One region of the Comamonas thiooxydans genome, then DNA from elsewhere that is predicted to be linked to it. Evidence: predicted binding sites of a transcription regulator. Region 1 holds the regulator's gene; each other region holds the start of a gene.
The links. Region 1 encodes sigma-54, which starts transcription at its own class of promoters, with help from an activator protein. Its sites were predicted from a motif close to TGGCANGNAANCTGCTTT; they were not measured.
Positions count from the first base shown of each region.

Region 2: CTR2_RS18475 (phenol hydroxylase subunit) is a predicted target of sigma-54. The motif match lies at 2,526-2,543, and genes of this name have one in related genera.
Region 3: CTR2_RS25145 (isopenicillin N synthase family dioxygenase) is a predicted target of sigma-54. The motif match lies at 2,893-2,910, and genes of this name have one in related genera.

Region 1 covers NZ_AP026738.1:5,616,994-5,622,632, reverse strand. Annotated here, with positions in the region: gene CTR2_RS26185 (thiol:disulfide interchange protein DsbA/DsbL) at 1-356, shown strand, start outside; gene lptA (lipopolysaccharide transport periplasmic protein LptA) at 487-1,143, shown strand; gene lptB (LPS export ABC transporter ATP-binding protein) at 1,140-1,922, shown strand; gene CTR2_RS26170 (RNA polymerase factor sigma-54) at 2,068-3,669, shown strand; gene CTR2_RS26165 (S41 family peptidase) at 3,673-5,262, opposite strand; gene CTR2_RS26160 (aspartyl/asparaginyl beta-hydroxylase domain-containing protein) at 5,528-5,639, opposite strand, start outside.
Region 2 covers NZ_AP026738.1:3,975,207-3,980,845, reverse strand. Annotated here, with positions in the region: gene CTR2_RS18485 (GntR family transcriptional regulator) at 1-568, opposite strand, end outside; gene CTR2_RS18480 (sigma-54-dependent Fis family transcriptional regulator) at 573-2,270, opposite strand; gene CTR2_RS18475 (phenol hydroxylase subunit) at 2,576-2,767, shown strand; gene CTR2_RS18470 (aromatic/alkene monooxygenase hydroxylase subunit beta) at 2,809-3,801, shown strand; gene CTR2_RS18465 (MmoB/DmpM family protein) at 3,813-4,106, shown strand; gene CTR2_RS18460 (aromatic/alkene/methane monooxygenase hydroxylase/oxygenase subunit alpha) at 4,154-5,639, shown strand, end outside.
Region 3 covers NZ_AP026738.1:5,399,596-5,405,234, forward strand. Annotated here, with positions in the region: gene CTR2_RS25130 (ABC transporter substrate-binding protein) at 10-1,038, opposite strand; gene CTR2_RS25135 (nucleoside deaminase) at 1,092-1,592, opposite strand; gene CTR2_RS25140 (ABC transporter substrate-binding protein) at 1,606-2,622, opposite strand; gene CTR2_RS25145 (isopenicillin N synthase family dioxygenase) at 3,096-4,094, shown strand; gene CTR2_RS25150 (acyl-CoA-binding protein) at 4,279-4,533, opposite strand; gene CTR2_RS25155 (porin) at 4,717-5,639, opposite strand, start outside.

The DNA of each region.
Region 1 (5,639 bases):
TGCCCCAGCAAAAGCTGTACTACGCCCTGGAGGGTATGAACCTGCTGCCCCAGTTGCACGCCAAGGTGTTCCGCACCATCCACGTGGATCGCAATCTGCTCAAGACCGATGACGCCATCCTTGACTGGGTGGGCAAGCAGGGCGTGGATCTGGCCAAGTTCAAGGAGGTCTACAACTCCTTCACCGTGGCCAATCAGGCGCGCAAGGCTGCTCAGCTGCAAAACGAATATGACGTGGAAGGCGTGCCCGCCATGGGTGTGGCCGGCCGCTACTACACGGACGGCACCAAGGCCGGCAATATGGACAATGTGCTGCGCGTGGTCAATGCGCTGGTCGCCTCCAGCCGCAAGGCCTGAGATTAGGCAGCAGACGCCAGTGACGTTTGACGCCCAACAAGCCCGCCGCCGTGCGGGCTTTTTTGTGGGTGTTTTTTACGCAAGTTGCAAAAAGGGAATGACTACAATGGATGCAAGAAACGTGCCTTCCATGAAAAAAACACTCCTACCTCTTGCGCTGGCCTGCGCCCTGGCAGCAGCGACCGGCATTGTCCATGCCGAAAAAGCCGACAGCGCCAAGCCCATGAATATCGAGGCGGACGCGTTGCGTCATGACGAGCTGCAGCAGACCAGCGTCTTCACCGGCAATGTGGTGATGACCAAGGGCTCCATCGTGCTGCGCGGCGCCCAGCTCGATGTGCGGCAGGACGCCGAGGGCTATCAGTACGGTGTGATCAAGGCCGAGGCAGGCAAGCGGGCGTTCTTCCGTCAGAAGCGCGATACCGTGGCCGGTCAGCCCGAGGAGTTCATCGAGGGCGAAGGCGAAGTCATCGAGTACGACGGCAAGGCCGACATCGTCAAGTTCATCCGTCGTGGCGAGATGCGCCGCTACCGTGGCGGTCAGCTCAGTGATCAGGTCACGGGCTCCATCATCGTCTACAACAACATCACCGACGTCTATACCGTCGATGGTCAGAAGACCAGCGGCGGCCTGCCGAGTTCCTCCGTGGGGCAGGGCGGCCGTGTGCGCGCCATCATGGCGCCCAAGGACGGTACGCCGGGGGCACAGCCCAAGCCTGCAACACCTGCCACGCAGCTGCGCCAGAGCATGACGCTGGGCGGCGAGAAAGCCGACGAGAAGAAATGAGCGAGCCGACTTTCTCCAGCAGCCGCAGCGGCGAGTCCGACAGCCGCCTGGAGGCCAAGCATCTGGCCAAGTCCTACGGCAGCCGCAAGGTGGTCAAGGATGTGTCCCTGTCCGTGCAAAAAGGCGAGGTGGTCGGTTTGCTCGGCCCCAACGGTGCGGGCAAGACCACATCGTTCTACATGATCGTGGGCCTGGTGCGCAGCGACGGCGGCGAGATCTTCATCGACGGCCAGCCGGTGGGCGGCATGCCGATTCACCAGCGTTCGCGCCTGGGCCTGTCCTATCTGCCCCAGGAAGCCTCCATCTTTCGCAAGCTCAGCGTGGAAGACAATGTGCGCGCCGTGCTGGAGCTGCAAAAGGACGAGCAGGGCAAGGCGCTGACGCGCGACGAGATCGAAAAGCGCCTCACCGGCCTGCTGCAGGAGCTGCGCGTCGAGCATCTGCGCCAGTCGCCGGCGCTGGCGCTGTCCGGTGGTGAGCGCCGTCGCGTGGAAATTGCCCGCGCCCTGGCCACGCAACCGCGCTTCATTCTGCTTGACGAGCCGTTTGCCGGCATCGACCCGATTGCGGTGATCGAGATCCAGCGCATCATCGGCTTCCTCAAGGAGCGCGGCATAGGCGTGCTGATCACCGACCACAATGTGCGCGAGACGCTGGGCATCTGCGACCACGCCTTCATCATCAGCGACGGCCATGTGCTGGCCGAAGGCACGCCCGAGGAGATCGTGGAGAACGCCGATGTGCGCCGCGTCTATCTGGGCGAACATTTCAGAATGTGATGACCTCCACGCTCCCTCACTTTGTGTGGTCGCTGCCCCCAGAAGGGTTCCTGACCGGCTGCGCCGAGGCTTGCCTTGGGGCAGCCCGGCGGCAAACCCATGGCACTGCGCGCGTTTGCAATGATTGTCTGGGAGCCGCGCCTCGATGAAGCCAGGTCTCTCGCTACGCGTTTCGCAGCATTTATCGCTGACGCCGCAGCTGCAGCAATCCATTCAGCTGCTGCAGCTCTCCACTCTGGAGCTGGCGCAGGAAGTCGAGCAGATGCTGGTCGACAACCCTTTTCTGGAGCGTGCGGGCGATGAGGCCGAAACTACGGGTGATGCTCCTGCAGATGTAGCTGCTAGCGTTAATGAATACAGCACTTCAGATGGAATTCATGCTGAAAAGGAAGCATCGCAAGCGCAATCAGCTACTGAAACAGTAGCGGAAGCACCAAACCCCGAAACCCCTGAAACGCTGAACTGGGAGGCCGACGGCATGGACGGCCAGGACGGGGAATGGGGCGGCGAATCCAGCAGCGAGTGGGATACCCCCTCGGCCAGCAGCTCCACGCGCAACCGCGATGGCGATGACGAAACCGATGCCATCGATCTGGCGCGCGAGCACCAGAGCCTGACCGACTTTCTCCATCGTCAGGCGCTGAGCCTGCATCTGGGCGCGGCGGACATGGCGGCACTGCGCTTTCTCATCGAGTCGCTCAGTGACGACGGCTATCTCGAGGATTCCCTGCAGGAGCTGGCGCAGAGCCTGGCCGGCGACGACCTCGAAGAGCGCGAGGAGCTGGAGCAGCACTTTGCCATTGCGCTGAAGCTGCTGCAAAGCCTGGAGCCCGTGGGCGTGGGCGCGCGTGATCTGGCCGAGTGCCTGCAGCTGCAGCTGCGCGATCTCATCCGCACCGCCGAGGATGAGGGCACGACCGAGGCGCATATGAACCGGCTGCTGCTGGCGCAGGCCATCTGCGCGCAGCCCATGGACCTGCTGGCGCGGCGCGATCTGCGCAAGCTCACCAGCCTGTGCGGCGCGCGCGAGGAGCAACTGCGCGAGGCCATGGCCCTGATCGCCAGGCTGGAGCCGCGTCCGGGGCGCCGCTTTGTCGACGTGGAACGCCATATCGTGGTGCCCGATGTCATCGTGCGCCCGGTGCGGGCCGGCTCGGGCCGGGCGGACTTTTCCGTGCAGCTCAACCCCGAGGTCATGCCGCGTCTGCGCGTGCATGACATCTATGCCAGCGTGCTGCGCCGCCACAAGAACAGCGACGGCCATGCGGCGCTGCAGCAGCAACTGCAGGAGGCGCGCTGGTTCATCAAGAACATCCAGCAGCGCTTCGACACCATCTTGCGGGTCTCCGAAGCCATCGTGGAGCGGCAGAAGAACTTCTTTGTGCATGGTGAGCTGGCCATGCGACCGCTGGTGCTGCGCGATATCGCAGACACGCTGGGCCTGCACGAGTCCACCATCAGCCGTGTGACCACCGCCAAGTACATGGCCACGCCCCAGGGCACCTTCGAGCTCAAGTATTTCTTCGGTTCGGGCCTGGGCACGGAAACCGGCGGCAGCGCCTCCAGCACGGCCGTGCGTGCGCTGATCAAGCAGTTTGTCGATGCCGAAGATGCCAGGAAGCCGCTATCGGACGCCAAGCTGGCCGATATGCTCAAGGAGCAGGGCATCGAGTGCGCGCGTCGCACCGTCGCCAAATACCGCGAGCAGCTCAAGATACCGACGACCACGCTGCGCAAGGCGCTCTAAGACTTAGTGCGGCAGCAGCAGGCGGTTGTTGCGTGCCGGGTTGCGCCGGAGCGTAAGAGGCGCAGCATTCGGATCAGGGCTGACACTGCGCTTGCGGGCTGTGGCAGCAAAAGGCTGAGCGGGGCACAAGCCCGTGCTGATATGGTTCATGGCGGCAGCCAGCATGCCTTCCTGCGGGTCACCCAGTGCATGGTCTAAATCATCGGGCACGCTGCAACCGGGCACATAGCGCTGTGTTGGACCATTGCCCGGTGTAAAACCGTCGGCGTAGTCGCCAAAGCCTTTGGCATTGATACCGGCAAACTCGATAGGGAAGTAACTGATGCCGCAGTTGTCCTTGGCCGTAAAACCATAAGGCTTGCCGCAGGTCGTGCCTCCAATCAGGATGACTTCCACATCCACACCGCGCAGGCCATTGATCAGTGCCTCACTGGCCGAGCACGTGCCCGATTGCGCTAGGACATACACCCGCTTCAGGTTGAGTGTGGGCAAGGGCTGAATATTGCTGCATTCGTTGTTGATGGGAAAGCAGGAGCTGCCATAAAACGGCGTCACCTGCGTTTCTGCGCTGCGGCGTGCGTTGTATTGCAGCGTCTCGAAAGTCTTGCCAGCCGTTTGCGTGCTGCCCGCAATCATGGTTGCCAGCTCTGCAGCGATGAACAGAAAACCACCGCCGTTGTAGCGCAGATCCAGCACTAAATCGCTCACGTTCTGGTTGCGCAGATTGGAAATGGCGGTGACCAGCTGACCTTCGGCGGGCAGCACATGGTCATTGAAGACGATGTAGCCAGCACGTGCACCGCTGTTTAGCGTGAGCACTCGCGACTGCGGCACCGGGGTGTTGGTGATATTGGTGCTGGTCAGATTTTGCACGGGCAGTTGCGCGCCGCCGCGCTGTAGGATGAAGTTGTGCGTGACGCCCAATATCTCAGGGAACAATCCGGCATTGAGCACATCCACCCCATCGGCATCGGGCGCATCGGCGGAGACGTCATCGATCGAGACCAGGGTGTCGCCACGCTTAAAGCCCGCCACATCGGCTGGGCTGCCGGGCTCGATATAGGCGATGCGCAGGCCCCGTGGCGGTGTGGGGCTGGCCATTCGCCACTCGATGCCGTGACTGGGCGCAGTGGCGTTTTCGGAGACCGATTGCCATAGCTGCGTGGGATACATAAAGCTGAACTGGTCGCGCCGGGCACCGGATTCGGTAATGGCAGGCGTCAGCAGTGCATCAAAGTAATTGCTCAGGTCGGTGTAGTAGTAGCCGCTGCTGAAGCTGGCTGCGCCAGGGTCTACAGCTGGGACCTCTTCGCGCCACAGATAGGCTTCATCAAAGTAGGTGCGCAGCCAGCGCTTTTCCGTGTCCAGCGTAGCGTTGCGTAGCGGGGTATCGGCCAGGATGTTGTCGGGAGAGCATTGCTGGGCAAAGCTGCTGGATGTCTCGGCCGGGTTTGGGGGCGGGCCAGTGTTGTCTGGGTTGCTGCTGCCTGGGCTATCGGTAACAGGACTGTCATTCACGCCCCCGCCGCAACCTGCAAGCAGGCTCAGGCACACTACGCCACACAGGGCAACGCCACGGATTGAACTCGACATCGAAAGCTCCCTCGGCTGGATGTGGAATGCCAATCCCATCCGATATTTTAGAAACGGTGCCGCGAATTATTACCACCAAATGCCGAAAGTCACTATGCGCAAGTCAAGCCAAAAGGCGTGTCGTGATTTGTCTGCCGCTGTATCTGATTTCCGTGACCGGAGGTGGTTTATGGCTTGGATAGTCCTATCTATCCTCTCGAAGGATTGCGTTGGGCAACAAAAAAGCCGCTGTGCAATGCATCAGCGGCTTTTTTGATGGGGCGGCCTAGTTTGGTATCAGCCACCAGATAAACCAGACCAGCACGCCGATCATCAGTCCGAACTTGAGGATCTTGTAGAAGGTCGGATTCCAGTCGCGGAAGGCGCGGCGGTACTTG
Region 2 (5,639 bases), 1.6 Mb from region 1:
GCTGCTCCATGGCGTAGCAGCGGTAGCGCTCGCTATGGCGCGCCAGCAGACGCAGCACCTTCAATGTCCAAGGGGATGCATAGCCGGAGAGCAGGGACTCGTGAAAGCGCACATTCAATGCCTCCCACTGGCGGCGGTTGTCGCTGGACAGCGGTTGCTCGGCTGCCGAGAGCTCGTCATAGCTGGCCTGCAACTGGGCCCGCCAGGCTGCGTCGCCATGGCGTATGGATTCACGCAGTGCATGGGTTTCGATATGTACCCGCAGGCGGGTGATGTCCTGCAGGTCGTCCATGGCGATGGTGGAGACGCGAAAGCCGCGCTGGCCTTCGGTTGTGACCAGGGCATCACTGACCAGGCGCGTCAACGCCTCCCGCAAGGTGCCTGCACCATCCTCGTAGGCCTGGCGCAGATGCTCTATGCGCAGCTTGCTGCCAGGCAGCAGGCGGCCTTCGACAATATCGGTGCGCAGCCGGGCATAGGTTTGCTCGGTCAGGGTGCGTGATGCCTCGCCGCCGCTGGATTCAGCCTCGGGCATGGCCAGGCATTGCACAAAGGATTTCTTGGCCAAGCGTTTACTCCTCGATGCTGCGTTCACGGATGCGTGAGAGCCGGTAGCTGAGTTGGGGGCGGGTCATGCCCAGGGCGCGGGCCGCTGCTGCCAGATTGCCGCTGGCGCGGCGCACGGCCTCTTGCAACAGTCGGTCTTCCAGGGCGTCCAGCGAAAGCCCCTGGTGCTGCATGCTGTCGTAGACACTGGCCGTGTGCAGATCGCCATTTGTGCCGCAGGCCTGGGCCAGATGGCCTTGGTCGTCTATGGTGCTTTGGCCGTTGTCGCTCCATTGGGGGAACAGGCAAGCCACATCAATGGGTTCGCCGGCCGGCGTGAGGATGAGGCCGCGTTCCACCAGGTTCTCCAGCTCGCGCACATTGCCGGGCCAGCTGTGGCCGCGCAGCGCGGTCAGCGCCCGGTCGCTGAAGCCCGGGGCCGGCTTGCCGTGCAAGGCCGAGTATTTCTGCAGCAGATGCATTGCCAGCAGCTCGATATCGTCCACGCGCTCGCGCAGCGCGGGGATGCGTATGGGGTAGACGTTGAGGCGGTAGAGCAGGTCGCGCCGAAAGCGCCCCTGTTCCACGGCTTTTTCCAGGTCCACATTGGTGGCGGCGATCACGCGCACATCGACCTGGGTGCTGCGGTGGCCGCCCAGGCGTTCCACCTCGCCGCTTTGCAGCACGCGCAGCAGCTTGGCCTGGGCGGCCAGGGGCAGTTCGCCCAGCTCGTCCAGCATCAGCGTGCCGCCATGGGCGCGTTCAAAGCGCCCTATGCGCGTGGCCGTGGCGCCGGTGAAGGCGCCTTTTTCGGCACCGAACAGCTCGCTCTCTATCAGGTCGGCGGGCAGGGCCGCGCAGTTCACGGCCACAAAGGGTTTGTCGGCGCGCGGGCTCATGGCATGCAGGGCGCGCGCAAAGCGTTCCTTGCCCACGCCGGTCTCACCCGTGAGCAACACGGTGACCTGGGTGGGAGCAGCCTTGGACAGCAGCTCCAGCGCGGCCTGAAAGGCGCGTGAATGGCCCAGCAAGGGGCCCTGGCTGTCGCAAGGGCCCAGGCCGGTACGCAAGGCCTCGACCTGGGACTGCAGCTCATCCAGGCGTACCAGCATGGAGTCGGGGTCGTAGTCGCGTGCGATCTGTTCACCATCGGGCCACTCATGTTGAAACCGGCCCTCTATCAGGCAGTGTGCGTGGCCGCAGGTGGAGCACTGCATTTCCTTGAAAAACACCGGGCGACGGAAGAACGCGCTGGAGTAACCCGAGGCATAGCCCAGCAGCATCCAGCACGAGGGCTGGTCCTGGGGACCCCATTCGCGCAAATGGATTTCCGCTTCCCAGCTGTGTTCCCAGCGCACCACGCATTGAAAGTGGCCCGCCTGCTCATCGGCCTCAAAGATTTCCGGCGTGGCGCGCACCGCACCCTCCAATCTGTGCAGCTGGGGCCCAACGGCAAACATCTCGAACAGGCTGGCCGTGGGCCGTATCTGGCGTGCCAGCAGCGCATCGCGCTCACCTGCGGCATAGCCGGCACGCAGCAGCAGGCGCCGCGTGTGATCGGGGCCCATGGTGTTCATCATTTCGCGGCGCAAGGCGTGAAGAGAGGCCAGGTGCAGCAGCAACATGCGCTGGCCCGAGAGCCAGATCAGTCCGTCTTCGGTGGAGAAGCGGACCTGGCTGCGCAAATCGGCATCGGAGGGTAAGGCGGGGGGAGTGTGGGGCATTAGAAAACTATCGATAAAACATTAAATTCTGGCTACGGGATTGACCCGCATCCCCTGCCTTGAACTGCTGGCGCAATTGATGAATTGCGAACCTTTGCATGGCGTGCTTGATCATTTGATCATGCTGCACTGCAGTAGGCATCGAAGCACTGCGGCTGCAGTCCTAGGGTTTGCCCGGAAATCACTGTTACCCAGCTTGCTCAAACACGTACAAATTTAGGGAGTAACCCTAGATTTATCGATATTTTCATGAACTGGCACGGGCTGTGCAATTGCAAAGGCCATAGACCCGCCAGGAGCCCCTCATGGAAACAAGCACTCTCGATCTTCCCGCCTGCGATCTCACGCGCCGCTCGGTGCGCGTGCTGCAAAAGCGCGCCAACGGTTTTGTGGACTTCGAGTTCTCCGTGGGCTGGCCCGAACTCACGGTGGAGCTGGCCATGACAGAGGCCGACTTTGAGGCTTTCTGCCAGGTCCAGAAAGCCAGGCTGGCCTGACCATCACTCACGCATCCCACGACAACACAGGAGACAAGCCCATGAATATCGAGCTTTCGGCGCGCGAGATACAGCCTCTGCGCCATACCTTTGCCCGCGTGGCAGCCTACACGGGAGACAAGCCCGCGTCGCGCTATCTGGAGGCCACGCTGGGCGTGCAGCCAACACATCACTTCCATTACCGGCCGCTGTGGGAACCAGAGTTCGAGCTGTTCGACACCGGCCGCACAGCGATCCGCATGGCCGACTGGAACGCGTTGCGCGATCCACGTCAGTACTACTACGCCACCTGGACCATGACTCGTGCCAAGCAGCAGGAGGCCATGGAAGCCAACTACCAGTTTGTGGAGTCGCGCAATCTGGCCGGCAAGATGTCCGATGCCCTGCGCGCTAAGGCCTGCGATGTATTGATGCCGCTGCGCCATGTGGCCTGGGGCGGCAATATGAACAACAGCCAGATCTGTTCACGCGGCTACGGTACGCCCTTCACGGCTCCGGCCATGATGCATGCCATGGACCATCTGGGTGTGGCCCAGTACCTCACGCGCCTGGGCCTGGTCATGGACGAGCCCGGCGTGCTTGAGGCCGGCAAGAACGACTGGATGCAACACCCGGCCTGGCAGCCGCTACGCCATCTGGTGGAAGACCTGCTTGTGGTGCAGGACCCCATGGAGCTGTTCGTGGCTCAGAACATGGTGCTGGACGGACTGCTCTATCCCCTGGTCTACAACCACTTCGTGGACGAGCGTGTCACGGTGCAGGGCGGCACGGCCGTGGCCATGCTCACGGCCTTCATGCCCGAGTGGCACACCGAGACCGCACGCTGGATCGATGCCGTGGTCAAGGTGGCTGCAGCCGAATCCGCAGACAACCGCAGCCAGCTGTCGCGCTGGTATCTGAGCTATGCCGACCATGCCGGCGTGGCACTGGCCGCCGTGGCCGAACTGGCCCTGGGTGAGCGTGGCGCGGCCGTGCTCAGCGAAGTCCGCCAAAGCCTGGATATCCGTGCCCGCAAGGCTGGTCTGGACATCTGAGGAGCAGCGCCATGAGCACATCTGCCAGCACCCCCGTCTCCAAGGTGTTCATCGCCTTTCAGGACAACGAGGAGTCGCGCCCCGTGGTGGACGCCATCCTCGCCGACAACACCCACGCCCAGGCCGTGTACTCGCCCGGTCTCGTGAAGATCGACGCCCCTGGCCGTCTGGTCATACGTCGCGCCAGCATTGAAGAACAGACCGGTCGCCCCTACGAGCTGCAGCAGCTCCAGATCAATCTGGTCACGCTGTCCGGCCATGTGGATGAGGACGACGACGAGTTCTCCCTGAGCTGGAACCAATAAGAGCTGCTCACCTAACACCACTAGAAAACGCCATCCAAGGAGACACCATGGACGCACCTGTAATCAAGAAAAAGCTGGGCCTCAAGGACCGCTACACCGCCATGACACGTGGCCTGGGCTGGGAGACCAGCTACCAGCCCATGGACAAGGTCTTCCCCTATGACAAGTTCGAGGGCATCAAGATCCACGACTGGGACAAGTGGGAAGACCCCTTCCGCCTGACCATGGACGCCTACTGGAAGTACCAAGGCGAAAAAGAGAAAAAGCTCTACGCCGTGATCGAGGCCTTTGCCCAGAACAACGGCCAGTTGGGCGTGACCGATGCGCGCTATCTCAACGCGCTCAAACTGTTCATTCAGGGCGTGGTGCCGCTGGAGTATTACGCCCACCGCGGCTTTGCCCATGCGGGCCGGCATTTCACCGGTGCGGGGGCACGCGTGGCGGCGCAGATGCAGTCCATCGACGAGCTGCGCCACTTCCAGACCGAGACTCATGCGCTGTCCAACTACAACAAGTACTTCAACGGCATGCACAGCTCCAGCCACTGGTTCGACCGGGTCTGGTTTCTGTCGGTGCCCAAGTCCTTTTTTGAAGATGCGCTGAGCGCAGGCCCGTTCGAGTTCCTCACGGCAGTGAGCTTCTCCTTCGAATATGTGCTGACCAATCTGCTGTTCGTGCCCTTTATGTCGGGCGCGGCGCATAACGGCGATCTGTCCACCGTGACCTTTGGCTTCTCGGCGCAAAGCGATGAGTCGCGCCATATGACACTGGGCATCGAATGCATCAAGTTCATGCTGGAGCAGGACCCGGGCAACGTGCCCATCGTTCAGCGCTGGATCGACAAGTGGTTCTGGCGCGGCTACCGCGTGCTGACCCTGGTGGCCATGATGCAGGATTACATGCTGCCCAAGCGCGTGATGAGCTGGAAGGAAGCCTGGGAGATGTATGCAGAGGAAAACGGCGGCGCTCTGTTCCGCGACCTGGCGCGCTACGGCATCCGCGAGCCCGCAGGCTGGAAGCTGGCCTGCGAAGGCAAGGACCACATCAGCCACCAGGCCTGGAATATCTTCTACAACTACACGGCGGCCGCACCTTTTCACACCTGGGTGCCCGGCGAGCAGGAGATGCAGTGGCTGTCCGAAAAATACCCGGACAGCTTTGATAGGCACTACCGTCCCCGCCTGGAGCACTACCGTGCCGAGCAGCAGGCCGGCAAGCGCTTTTACAGCAAGACCCTGCCCATGCTGTGCACCACCTGCCAGATCCCTATGGGCTTCACCGAGCCCGGTGACGCCACCAAGATCTGCTATCGCGAGTCCGACTACGAGGGCAACAAGTACCACTTCTGCAGCGACGGCTGCAAGCATGTCTTCGACGATGAGCCCGAGAAGTTTGTCCAGTCCTGGTTGCCCGTGCACCAGATTTACCAGGGCAACTGCTTCAAGCCCGACGTGGATCCCACGGCCGAAGGCTTTGACCCGCTGGCTGCCGTGCTGGACTGGTACGGCATGAATGCGGGCCGCGACAACATGG
Region 3 (5,639 bases), 220 kb from region 1:
AATGAGCAATTACTTTTGGGGAAAGACGTCGAGATCCGCGACGGGCGGCAGAAAGCGGCCATTCCAGAGCGTCTCGGGGTTCACGCGTGTCTTGGTCGCATAGACGTCAGAGATCTGGGAAGCCATCAAGGCCATGCGTGTCGGGCTGACCTGGCCAAAGCCCTCGCCACGTGCATCGGCGGTGTTGATCACCGTGTCGATCGCCAGCTGCAAACGGCGGGTTTCCAGAGCGGTGTTGACGATGCCGTCGCGCTCCTTCACATAGGCGATGGCGGCTGCGGGGTTGGCCATGACTTCCTTGGCGCCCTTGCTGAAGGCCTTGAGGAAGGCGCGCACGGCTTCGGGGTTCTCGCGCACCAGCTTGGCGCTGGCGATGATGGCGTTGCCATAGAGCTTGACGCCGTTGTCGGCAAACGGCATGACCGCCACATCGGCCGCCTTCACGCCTCGTGCCTCCAGGTTCAGCAGCGAAGTAAAGGTGAAGCCCGTGATGGCGTCGATATCGCCACGCACCAGCATGGTCTCGCGCAGCGGTGGATCCATGGTGGTCCATTGCACATCGCCAACCTTGTTGGCCTTGGCAAACAGCGGGAAGCCGCGTCGGCCTGCATCAAAGACCGGCGCTCCCAGCTTCTTGCCCGTCAGGTCTGCAGGCTTGGCAATGGCGCTCTTCTTGAGCGCCATGACCGAGGCCGGCGTGTTGTTGTAGACCATCATCACGGCCACGGGCTTGTCTTTGACATCGGGGTTGTTGGCATGAAACTCCATCAGCGCGGCCAGATCGGCAAAGCCCATGTCGTAGGAGCCCGATGCCACGCGCTGGATGGCTCCACCCGAGCCGCTGCCGGCATCCACCGTCACATTGAGCCCTGCGGCCTGGAAATAGCCCTTGGCGGCGGGCTGCAGAAACAGCGCCGCTGGCCCTTCGAAACGCCAGTCGAGCTGGAATTTGATGGGCGTGGCGGCAAAGGCGGCCGTGGTACTGGCAAAGCTGCCCAGGGCCAGAACGGATTGCAGGAACAGGCGCTTGGTTTGCATGGTGGCTTCCCTCTCTCTATGTCAATGAATTGCGGTTGAATGCGTGCCGACGCTCAGACCTTCCAGGCCCCCTGGTGCGAGCTGCTGGCCTCTTCGATCAAGGCCGGCCCGATGCATTCGATGGCATGCGAAGCGGCCTGAAACACATCGCGGCAGGACAGCTCGGCATCCTTCTGATCAAGCCGCTCGCCACGGAACACGCGCAGCCGCTCGGCATCGATGCCATAGACCACCCGCCCGATGCCGGACCAGAAGATCGCGCCGGCACACATCACGCAGGGCTCGGCAGACGAGTACAGCGTGGCGACGGCGAGCTCGTCGCGTGAATGCAAGGGACTGGCCAGGCGGATGGCGGACAGCTCGGCATGGGCCGTGCAATCGCCGCTCTCGCCGTTGGCATTGCTGGCCTGGGCCAGCACGCGCCCTTCGGCAGCCACGATCAGAGCGCCAAACGGCCGGTTGCCGCGCTCGCGCGCTGTATCGGCAAGCGCAATGGCTTCACGCAGATAGCGGCCATCGCTGTCGTTCAAGGTCAGGGCTTGAGGCAGGGGCATGGTGGCTTCCTCCTCAGGCCTTGAGCATGCGCGCCGACCTGGCGGGCAGCATGCTGCTGTTGAACAGTGCATCGGCAGATGGCGTGGTCTTGAGCGCGAAGGTCTGCACCACGCTGTCCAGCTGCTGCTCCATCAAACGCTTGCTGAAGTCTCCCAGTCCATGGCTTTTCGTGTCTGCCGCGGCTACGTACTGTGCGGTGATGGACCAGCGCTCCAGCTCCAGCTTCTCGTCGAGAATCGGCTCGCGCTGGCGCACGGCGGCAATGCCTGCTGCAGGGTTGGCAAGGCACTCCACAATCGCTCGGTTGGTGGCGCGCAGGAAGGCGGCCACGACCTGCGGCTTCTCGGCGATCAGCTGACTGGACGCCAGAATCGCATTGCCATACAGATGAACGCCTGCATCGCTGTAGCGCATTATGGAGAGCTCCTCGGGCTTGATGCGCGCAAACAGCGACACCGCGGAGTCATGGAAGTAGGTGGCGGCATCCACATCGCCACGCACCATGACGTTGTCGCGTGCCGAGAACTCCGTCGTCGACCAGGCAAACAGATCGGCGGGCAGGTTCTTGCGCCGCGCCACCATGGGCCAGGCACGGCGCGTGGACTCCACTGCCGCTGCAGCCACCTTCTTGCCCTTGAGACTTGCGAAGTCCGAAGTGATGCCCCGGTCCTTGCGCCCGATGATCACAAAGGGCGCGCGGTTGTAGTACTGGTAGACGGCCTGCACGCGAGGTGTGCCGGCGTTCTGTGCATTGAACTCGATCAGCGAACTGATATCGCCCAGTCCGAGCTGGTAGGCACCGCTGGCGATACGAGTAATTGAAGCCACCGAGCCCGACCCTACGTCCAGACTCACATCCAGCCCCTCATCGCGGTAGTAGCCGTTTTGCTGGGCCAGAAAGAACGGCGCCGTCTGGCCGTTGACGCGGAAATCCAGCGTGAATTTCAGCGCAGTCAGCGACTTGCCCTGGGCATGAACCCAGGGTGCGCCGCAAAGAGGCAGGGCAGCAAGGAAATGGCGACGTAGCATGGTGGAACTCTCAGGTCTCTGGCGACAGGAACGCCAGCAGCTGCCGCTGCTGACAGGACTTGAGCAATTTCCGGGCACTGCACGCGGATGCAGGCTGAACGCTTCTACTCGTTCAACCTTCTAGCAATTGGCGTGCCTGCTTTGGGTTGTTCCTCTCCAGGTATCAACAAAGTGCATGCGAAAGAGATGGATGCATGGATTCATGCACGGCAACGCACCAGTTTGAAGCCATGCACCAAAACCAAGAGCGCCTGCGCCCTGGTGAACAGCTGGCACGCTGTTTGCTGCACTCAAATCAAGAGTAGAAGCGTTCAGCACGATGCTCTGACCGCCCCCGGTCAGCAGCTTCGCGGGTCATTGCTCTTGAAGTGGGCGCGGCAAGCAGCAGCGCCTGATATCCACACTTCAGATGCCCGCAACCCCAAGCTTCACTGGCAACGCCGGTGTCTGAAGTCATCGCAAGAGAAATTCCTATGCAGACCATGACCAGCCACTCTTACAGCCTTGGCGAACTGGACAAGGAGGCCCGCATGGGCGGGCAAGGCGCAGAAACCTCGGCGCGCGAAGTTCGCGTCATAGACATCAGCGACTTCGAGCAGCACAAGCAGGAGATTGCCGAACAGATCTGGAACGCTTCGGTGGAAATCGGCTTCTTCCAGGTTTCCGGCCACGGCATAGCCCAGGCCGATATCGACGCCGCATTCGGCAGGGCCGAACAGCTATTTGACTTGCCGCCCGAAACCAAGGCGCAATGGCCGCTATCGCGCAATGCGGGCTGGGAGCACAAGGCGCAGATCCGCCCCTCCACACGCACCCCCGACCAGAAAGAGTCCTATCAGGTCACACGCCCGCGCATGCAGGGCCTGTGGCCCAGCGAGCAGGAGTTGCCCGGCTTCAAGCAGGCCACGCTGGCCTTTGAGCGCCAATGCTGGCAGGTGGGTATGCAGCTGCTGTCCTGCTTTGCCTACAAGCTGTGCTTTGACGAGGAGTTCTTCACCCGCGCACATGACCCCGCCGTGCCCAGCTACCAGAGCACGCTGCGCATGCTGCATTACTTTGCCGTGGACCCTGCTCTCAAGGACGAAATCGGCCTGTGGCGTGCAGGCGCACATACGGACTTCGACTGCCTGACGCTGTTGTTCCAGCGCGCCGGCCAGGGGGGTCTGCAGGTGCTGCCCGGCAAGGAGGCCGAGGCCCAGCAATGGACGCCCGTGAAGCCCGTGGATGGCGTCATCACCTGCAATATCGGCGACATGCTGATGCGCTGGAGCGACGACCAGCTGCCCAGCAACTTCCACCGCGTGCGCAACCCGCAGCCCCATGAGTACCAGGGAGCCCGCTACAGCCTGGCCTTCTTCTGCCAGGCCAATGAAGATGCGGTGATCGAAGGGCCGGCCAGAAAATATCCGCCCATCACAGGGGCGGAATATTTGCGTCAGCGCATCAGCGCCAATTTCTCGAACAGGTACTGACACTCCCCGAGCAGCCCTGTCGCGTCCCCCAAGGGGACAACACCTTCGGGGCGGGCGGCCCTTCCTCGGTGCCCCTGGCTTGGGGTTCCAGCCCCCCCGTCTTTGGTGCGGTGTGACGTGGTCTGAATTGAAACGACAAAGCCCCGGAGCCCGGGGCCTTGTCGGCGATCAGGGGTGGCACGGATCAGCGCAACGACTCGATGAGATCGATGTACTGCTGCTTGGCCTCATCCGGCGTCGTGCCTTCCAGCTTGGCCCAGGCATCCCACTTGGCGCGGGCCACCATATCGGTGAAACTGGGCTTCTTGGCTTCGTTGTCACCCTCGGTCGCCTGCTTGTACAAGGCATAAATCTTGAGCAAGGTGGCGTTGTCGGGGCGCTCGCCGAGCGAGGTGGAATTCTTGACGGTCTCTTCAAACCGGGCGTTCAGATCGGACATGAAAGGTCTCCTGGGCTTTAATAGTCGAGGCCAGTGTAGCCAAAAATCCGCTAAATTAGAACGACCGTTCTTTTTATTTCACAAAGTACCACAACGCCGGCAAGCAAGCAGCCCTTTGCGGCACGCTCTCCCTCAGATCCACCTCTTCGTGATTCGCCTCGCGGCAGCAGCAACGGACTGCCTTCAGAACATCATGCGCAGACCCGCATCAAAGCCCAATGCGCTGCGTGGCTGCATGCCAGGGCTGTTGCTGTAGGCCGGTTGCGGCATGATGACCGGGCTACTGACTGCCAGCGGCGTCACACCCATCACCGCAGGATTGTTGTGTCCATTGCTCACGCTGATACGTGACACCGTGGCGTAGAGCGCCGTGCGTTTGGAGAGGTTATGCACATAGCCCAAGGCGAGCTTGTTCACCGATGCGTCGCCGGCTCCCTGGCCATTTTTGAATTGCACCCTGGCCACCGACGCCCTGAGCTGATGCAGTCCGACAGGGATTTGCACACCAGCCAGAAGCCCGTCATAGCGGTCTGTGGCCCGCACATCGCTGGGCGCATTGCGCACCTGCGACCACTCGCCTAGCACGCGGACCGGGCCGAAGTTGTACGAACCGCCCAGGTTCAGGGACTTGATGGTTTCCTTGCGGCCGTTGAAAGTGCCCAGCATGCTTTCGCCATAGCCCAGCGCAATATCGGTGGGGCCACTGGCCCAGCCAATGCGCCCACCAGCATAGCGGCCGCGCCTGGCATCATTTTCCGGGAAGGCATACATCAGCTGACCATAAATTCCGCCCAGCCCTGTCGGCAGGTGGTAGCCGATGGAGTTGTTGGCGCGCAGATAATTGTCCGTGCCTGCCGACAAACCGTTTCCCAGCAAGCGTTCGGGCAGCGTGCCGCTGGTCTGCGTACTCAGCGCACGGTTGATGGCCAGGTTGCTGCTGACCACCGCCAGCAAATTGACGCCCACGCCGTTGACGGAATAGGGATCAAAGGCCCAGTCATTCAGAAACGACGGTGTGTGATCACGCCCAAGGCGCAGCTCGCCCCAATTGCCCGCCAGGCTGACGGTGGAGCGTCGCCCAAAGTTCAGCGCACCGCCGCCCGTGT